2 regions of the Klebsiella sp. MISC125 genome follow, and region 1 is predicted to be linked to the other one. Evidence: predicted binding sites of a transcription regulator. Region 1 holds the regulator's gene; the other holds the start of a gene.

Region 1 (3,689 bases):
ACCACCCGCAGCATCATCGGCACATCGATTCTATCGTTCATCGCCAGTACCGGCGCGGCCTCTATTCGTGACAGCGTCAGCAGTTGTTTAACCAGGCCTTCCATACGCTGGGTTTGCTCACGCATGGTGTGTAACGCTTTCTCGCGCGTGCCCCCTTCCAGTATCTGCTCCTGCATCATCTCCAGATACCCCTGCAACACCGTCAGCGGGGTTCGCAGCTCGTGGCTGACGTTGGCAAAGAAGTTACGTCGCGCCCCTTCGAGCTGATGCATCTGCGTAACATCACGCGCCACCATCAGCAGCTGTTTGTCGCTGTAGGGCATCACGCGAATTTCCAGATGCCTGGCATTATTCAACACCAGATTCAACGGCTTCGAGAAATCACGATATTTCAGGTAGTTGGCAAATTCCGGGTAGCGCAGCAGGTTAAGGATGTTCTGTCCGTTATCGTCCGGCCAGCGCAGATTAAGCGTCTGCTGGGCCAGGCCATTACACCAGAACATCACGCCCTCTTCGGTAGTTAAAACCACCGCATCAGGGAGAGATTCTGCACCGCTGCGAAAACGCTTTATAAGACTACCCAGCTCGCGACGGCGCTTTTTATTACGCATCTGCATCTGATGCAGGCCGTACAACAGCGGTTCCCAACTGCCGCTGCCCGGCGGTGGCGTCATGCTGCGGTCAACCCACAGCCACCACGACAGACGCATAAGATTCCAGAAATGCCAAATAAGAAGACCCGTCACCGCCGCCAGCAAAAACCACGGCAGGTGACCAAAAATCGCCCCGAGGATCAGGGCCGGGATACAACACAAGAAAAGCTCAAGCGCCAGCCTTTTCCATGACAGCCGTTCCAGCACGGTTCACACTCCTGTCGAGATTCAGAAACGGGCGGAGAAACGATATCCCGTGCCGCGAACCGTTTGTACCATCCGGTCATGGCCGCTATGTTCCAGCGCTTTACGCAGGCGGCGAATATGTACATCCACCGTTCTGTCTTCTACATATACGTTAGTTCCCCAAACGTGGTTGAGCAGCTGTTCGCGGCTATAAACACGCTCCGGGTGGGTCATAAAGAAGTGTAATAATTTAAACTCGGTCGGCCCCATATCCAGCGGGTTTTCACCAGTCATGACGCGATGAGAAGAAGGGTCGAGGCTCAGTCCCTGCATTTCAATCACCTCTTCCACCGCCATCGGCGAAATGCGTCGCATCACGGCTTTAATTCGCGCCACCAGCTCTTTCGGAGAGAATGGCTTGGTGATGTAATCATCCGCGCCGGTTTCCAGGCCGCGAACGCGATCTTCCTCTTCACCACGGGCGGTCAACATCACCACCGGAATCTCGCGGGTCATCGCTTCGCGCTTGAGCTGTTTAATAAACTGTAAACCTGAGCCACCCGGTAGCATCCAGTCGAGCAGGATCAAATCAGGCCAGGGTTCATTGAGTTGATTGACCGCGCTGTCAAAATCTTCCGCCTCGATGGGCTGAAAGCCGTTTTGCTCCAGAACAAAGCAGACCATTTCGCGGATTGGAGCTTCATCTTCAACGACCAGAATTCTTCTCGCCATTATTTACCCTGTATTTTTTAGCCATCAGTATAGAAGTGCGCGGCCATTATGCGTCAGATTTATGACAGATTTATGAAAAAAATGACGGGCAGATGAACAAGGGATTTTGAATTGTGACACGGACTTATCTCACTGAAGACCAGTGTTATAATGCCGCTTACGCTTTTTTCGCTACGGGACCACTATGCGCATCCTTCACACTTCTGACTGGCACCTTGGGCAAAATTTTTATAGCAAAAGCCGCGCCGCTGAGCATCAGGCGTTTCTCGACTGGCTGCTGACCAGCGCCCAGGAGCATGAGGTTGATGCCATTATTGTCGCGGGCGATATTTTTGATACTGGCTCCCCGCCGAGCTACGCGCGTGAGCTGTATAACCGGTTTGTCGTTCAGCTACAGCAGACCGGCTGCCAACTGGTGGTACTGGCGGGAAACCACGATTCGGTGGCGACCCTCAATGAATCGCGGGATATTCTCGCCTTCCTGAAAACCACGGTAGTCGCCAATGCCGGTCACGCTCCTTTTATTCTGCCCTTGCGTGATGGTTCAGCGGGGGCGATTTTTTGCCCTGTGCCGTTCCTGCGCCCGCGCGAGCTAGTGACCAGCCAGGCCGGTCACTCCAGCGGTGAAAAGCAGAAGCAGCTCCTCACCGCCATCAGCGACTACTACCAGCAGCAGTATCAGCAGGCCTGCGAACTGCGCGGCGACCGACCGCTGCCGATTATCGCCAGCGGTCATTTGACCACCGTCGGCGCCAGCAAAAGCGACGCGGTTCGCGAAATCTATATCGGCACCCTCGATGCCTTTCCGGCAAGCCACTTTCCCCCTGCCGATTACATCGCGCTTGGCCATATTCACCGGGCGCAAGTGGTGGGCGGCTGCGAGCATATTCGCTACAGCGGATCGCCCATCCCGCTGAGCTTTGACGAAACCGGGAAAAACAAAAGCGTCAACCTGGTGACCTTCACCAACGGATGTCTAACAGACGTCACGCCGCTCATCGTCCCCATTACCCAGCCGCTGGCGGTATTAAAGGGCGATTTCGCCAGCATCAGCGAGCAGTTGAATCAGTGGCAAGATAATAGCCAGCAACCCGCCGTCTGGCTGGATATTGAGATCACCAGCGACGAATATTTGCATGATATTCAACGCAAAATTCAGGCACAGACCGAAACGCTACCGGTAGAAGTGCTGCTGGTGCGCCGCAGCCGCGCCCAGCGCGAGCGCATTCTGGCGGGCGAGCGCCGGGAAACGCTCAGCGAACTGCAGGTCGAAGATGTGTTTGCCCGTCGCCTGGCGCTGGAAACCCTGGAAGAGTCGCAGCAACAGCGCCTGGAGCAGCTGTTTAACGAGACGCTGCATAGCCTGAACGATGAGGATCGTCTGTGAAAATCCTGAGCTTACGTCTGAAAAACCTCAACTCGCTAAAAGGCGAGTGGAAAATCGATTTCACCGCCGAGCCGTTCGCCAGCAACGGGCTGTTTGCCATTACCGGGCCGACCGGTGCCGGAAAAACCACCCTGCTCGACGCCATCTGTCTCGCGCTGTACCACGAAACCCCGCGTCTGAGCAGCGTGTCACAATCACAAAACGATCTAATGACCCGCGACACCGCAGAATGTCTGGCAGAAGTGGAGTTCGAGGTCAAAGGTATCGCCTACCGCGCCTTCTGGAGCCAGAACCGGGCAAGAAACCAGCCGGATGGTAATCTACAGGCCCCGCGCGTCGAACTGGCGCGCTGCGACGACGGCAAAATCCTCGCCGATAAAGTCAAAGATAAACTGGAAATGACCGCCACCCTCACCGGGCTGGATTATGGTCGCTTCACCCGCTCAATGCTGCTGTCGCAGGGGCAGTTCGCCGCCTTCCTCAACGCCAAACCCAAAGAGCGCGCCGAGCTGTTGGAAGAGCTAACCGGTACCGAAATTTACGGCCAGATTTCAGCACAGGTCTTTGAAAAGCATAAGCTTGCCCGCATCGAGCTGGAAAAACTTCAGGCCCAGGCTTCCGGCGTCCTGCTGCTGAGTGACGAGCAGCAGCTGGTTCTCCAGCAAAGTTTGCAAGTACTTACTGATGAAGAAAAACAGCAGGTTAGCGAGCAAACCTGCCTGCAAAACGCC
Region 2 (3,689 bases), 1.5 Mb from region 1:
CGGGCCAGCGAACAAAGCGCCAACGAAAGGAATGTTGGACAAGACGTTGCCAACGGGTTCCTGGAAGTAAGTCGCAAACAGCGGAGCAAAAATGAACAGGCCCCACATGCCGTAAACGATACTGGGAATTGCCGCCAGCAGCTCAATGGCGATGCCCAGAGGACGCTTCAGCCAGGCTGGCGATAGTTCCGTCAGGAACAGTGCGATACCAAAGCTCACCGGTACGGCAATCAGCAGCGCGATAAATGAGGTGACCAGCGTGCCGTAAATCGGCACCAGAGCACCGAAAATCTGGTTCGGCGCATCCCACTCTTTGGTCCATAAGAAGGCAAAGCCGAATTTTTCAATGCTTGGCCAGGAAGAGATAATGAGGGAGACGATGATGCCGCCCAGCATCAATAGCACAATCAGCGCCGCCAGTTTTACCAGCACGCTGAAAATTATGTCACCCTTTTTCCCCGGAGGGTTGAATGCCGGCTTGGTTGCAGCCATAAATTACTCTTCAGTTTCGGGCCAGAAAAAACCGTAGTTTACTGATCTTTCTGGCAAAGGTAATACCATACCCTAAATAATTCGAGCTGCTGGAACATGGCCGGCAGCTCGATATTCCGCGGGTATTAGTACAGCGCTTTACCGCTGCTGTCTTTCACGTTGGTCTTCCATGCAGCGCGAACCTGCTCAACCACGCTATCCGGCAGGGATGCGTAGTCCAGTGCGTTTGCTTCTTTACCGCCGTTTTTATACGCCCAGTCGAAGAACTTCAGCACTTCAGCAGTCTGCTCTGGCTTAGTGGAAGCCTTGTGAACCAGGATGAAGGTTGTAGAGGTGATAGGCCATGCATTTTCACCTTTCTGGTTAGTCAAATCCTGTGCGAAGGATTTGCTCCAGTCGATACCTTTCGCTGCGTTAGCGAAGTTATCTTCAGTCGGGCTAACCGGCTTACCGTCTGCTGACAGCAGCTTGGTATAAGCCAGGTTATTCTGTTTAGCGTAAGCATATTCGACGTAGCCGATAGAACCCGGCAGACGCTGAACGAAAGCGGCGATGCCGTCGTTGCCTTTACCGCCCAGACCAGTCGGCCAGTTTACGGTAGAACCTGCGCCAATTTTAGATTTCCACTCTTCGTTCACTTTCGCCAGGTAGCTGGTGAAGACGAAGGAAGTACCGGAACCATCAGCACGACGCACAACGGCGATGTTCTGAGAAGGCAGCTTCAAACCAGGGTTCAGTTTGGTGATGGCTTCATCATCCCACTTCTTGATTTTACCCAGGTAGATGTCACCCAGCGTTTTACCGTCAAGCACCAGTTCACCTGATTTGAGACCCGGGATGTTCACCGCCAGCACCACGCCGCCGATAACGGTCGGGAACTGGAACAGGCCTTCCTGAGCCAGTTTGTCGTCAGCCAGAGGAGCATCAGAAGCACCGAAATCTACGGTGTTGGCAGTGATTTGTTTTACGCCGCCAGAGGAGCCGATACCCTGGTAGTTAACTTTGTTACCAGTTTCTTTGTTATAGGTATCTGCCCATTTGGCATACACCGGCGCGGGGAAAGTTGCACCTGCGCCAGTCAGGCTTGCTGCTGCAAAAACAGAGAAAGCGCTCATCGATAAGGTCGCGGCGACAACTGTTGCGACGGTGGTACGCATAACTTTCATAATGTCTCCTGCTGGATTCGTAAATCATTGTTTCGAAGCTATGGTGAGCAAAATAGGACAAACAGGTGACAGTTATATGTAAGGTTTATGACAGTTTAATGACAGTGAAATTTAGCGGGCAATATTTTGATTTTTAATAAGACTTACTGGCTGAAAATAGCCAGCAACCTATTGATATGACAGCGGCTGTCATAAACAACCGCTAAGTGATTTAGTTAGTGAACTCAATCGTCAGCGTTGCGCTGGCGGTAAACTTACCCGGTTTTGGACGCGCACCGGTCAAACTGGCAGGTGCCGCAGAGAAAGTGACTGAACCACTTTTTCGCCCAATAATCGTTGTACGTCCCATATCCGCAGCCAGAAGGCCATTGAGAACGCTAATTTCATTATCGAACTTGTTGTAAACTTTTATCCCAACGTCTTCATTATCAGTCACGACCATTGAGTTATCTGCATTGCGATCGGTACCAGAAAAAGAGATATCGACACCCTGCGTTCGATCGTCCCCCATTCCGGTGCACTCGACATTAACTGTTTTAGTGATTTTCCGTGAAGTAATGGCCTGCCCGACGGTGGTCGAAAAGTCCGAAGCAGGAATTGAGTCAAAATCAAAATAAATGTCCTGATCGGCGTTGATCGTGCAGGACTGCGGTGCACTCAGGCTGCCTGAGATACGTACTTTTGCCACAACATCACCACGAACAGAGTTACTGGATATATTGGCATATACCAACGCAACATCCGTTGGGGGAATAATAACTGTCCCATTAATTGAGCGCTTAACGCGAAATGAAAGTTGCGAATCTGTCCCTGTTTGAAGCCAAATCCCCACAGCAGAAGTTTTGCTCCCTTCGCAAACGTGATTTGTTGTCGTTGTCTGGTTAGAAACATGCTCAAAAGGAACATTTTTATAACCGGCATTCAGAACGTATATTCTCGTGCCTACATCAATGTCTTCATTGATGTAATAAAAGGCAAGTCCATTTTTAGTTTGAGTATAAACCATGCCTGGCGCAGGGTCTGCTGAGTAGTAAATTTCATGGAAAGAGCCGTCGCGGTGTGTAGTATCACAGATACATTCAACGCGATAGGTTTCAGAGGATGTTGCATTAGCGACATCCATTAATGTTGTACCTGCCACATTGTTTTGAGCGCTAACTGTCGCGAGTGGAAATTGAAGATTTAACGTATTCATTCCATTCGTTGGCGTACATGTCCCCGCAGTCGCCGCATAACCTAAAGGTAACCCGGTAAAAAAGAGCATTGCACAACAAACGCTATTCCATATTTTCATAATATAAACACCGTATTTACGATCGTTCCATATATCAACACTATCTTAAGGTCAGTAGCTGTTTTTATTTACAAGTACTATCAATTTGTATTAGCTCATTATTTTTTGGTTCTGATAGTTTATAATTCACAGTACATGTATTTTGTCCCACTACCGTAAAATGCCCCTCTAATGGCATACCGGACAGATAAAGCTCGCCATTATCGCCGACGATTCCGCTTACGGTTCCTGAATCCAAATCAGCTGTCGCCATTGCCCCGAAAGGTAAGGGTTTACCGTTACTCTGTGTCACACTGAACAACACGCGATACCCAACATGCGTAACAAACGCAGCTTTCACGACCGCACCACGGGTTGGAATCAGGTTTACCACAGTGTTATCCAGCTCAACATTCCCTTTAGCAAAGTAGTTGCTGTCAATCGCCACCCGGTTTTCATCATATGGGTTGAGCTGAGTTTTAACCGCGTAGCCCCGCCAATCCGTCGCTACGCCGGTTGCGTTTTCCACCGACAGATCGCCAGCACCAGGCGCTTCAACTAGCGCCACGGTTTCACCCAGTTCTTGTGAGAAGGTCACTCCACCGCTATGCACCAGAATGCCACCGCGGGTACCGTAGTTGAGAGTCTGTGAATCCTGGCTATAGGCATAACTTCCGTTTACCGAGCCATAGGTTCCGTCGTAGCCCATACTCACGTTACTGCTATAAACATCTTCCGGGGAGCTGGTCCAGGATTCC

The links. The regulator PhoB, encoded in region 1, activates phosphate uptake and scavenging genes when phosphate is short. The targets are predictions, from matches to a motif close to CTGTCATAAAACTGNCNNAT.
Region 2: pstS (phosphate ABC transporter substrate-binding protein PstS) is a predicted target of PhoB. The motif match lies at 1,744-1,763, and genes of this name have one in related genera.

What each region holds. Positions count from the first base shown of each region.
Region 1 covers NZ_CP180448.1:4,804,916-4,808,604, forward strand. The annotation lists gene phoR (phosphate regulon sensor histidine kinase PhoR) at 1-860, opposite strand, end outside; gene phoB (phosphate response regulator transcription factor PhoB) at 882-1,571, opposite strand; gene sbcD (exonuclease subunit SbcD) at 1,756-2,958, shown strand; gene sbcC (exonuclease subunit SbcC) at 2,955-3,689, shown strand, end outside.
Region 2 covers NZ_CP180448.1:6,255,094-6,258,782, reverse strand. The annotation lists gene pstC (phosphate ABC transporter permease PstC) at 1-492, opposite strand, end outside; gene pstS (phosphate ABC transporter substrate-binding protein PstS) at 618-1,658, opposite strand; gene ACMYSL_RS29245 (fimbrial protein) at 1,870-2,952, opposite strand; gene ACMYSL_RS29240 (fimbria/pilus outer membrane usher protein) at 3,017-3,689, opposite strand, start outside.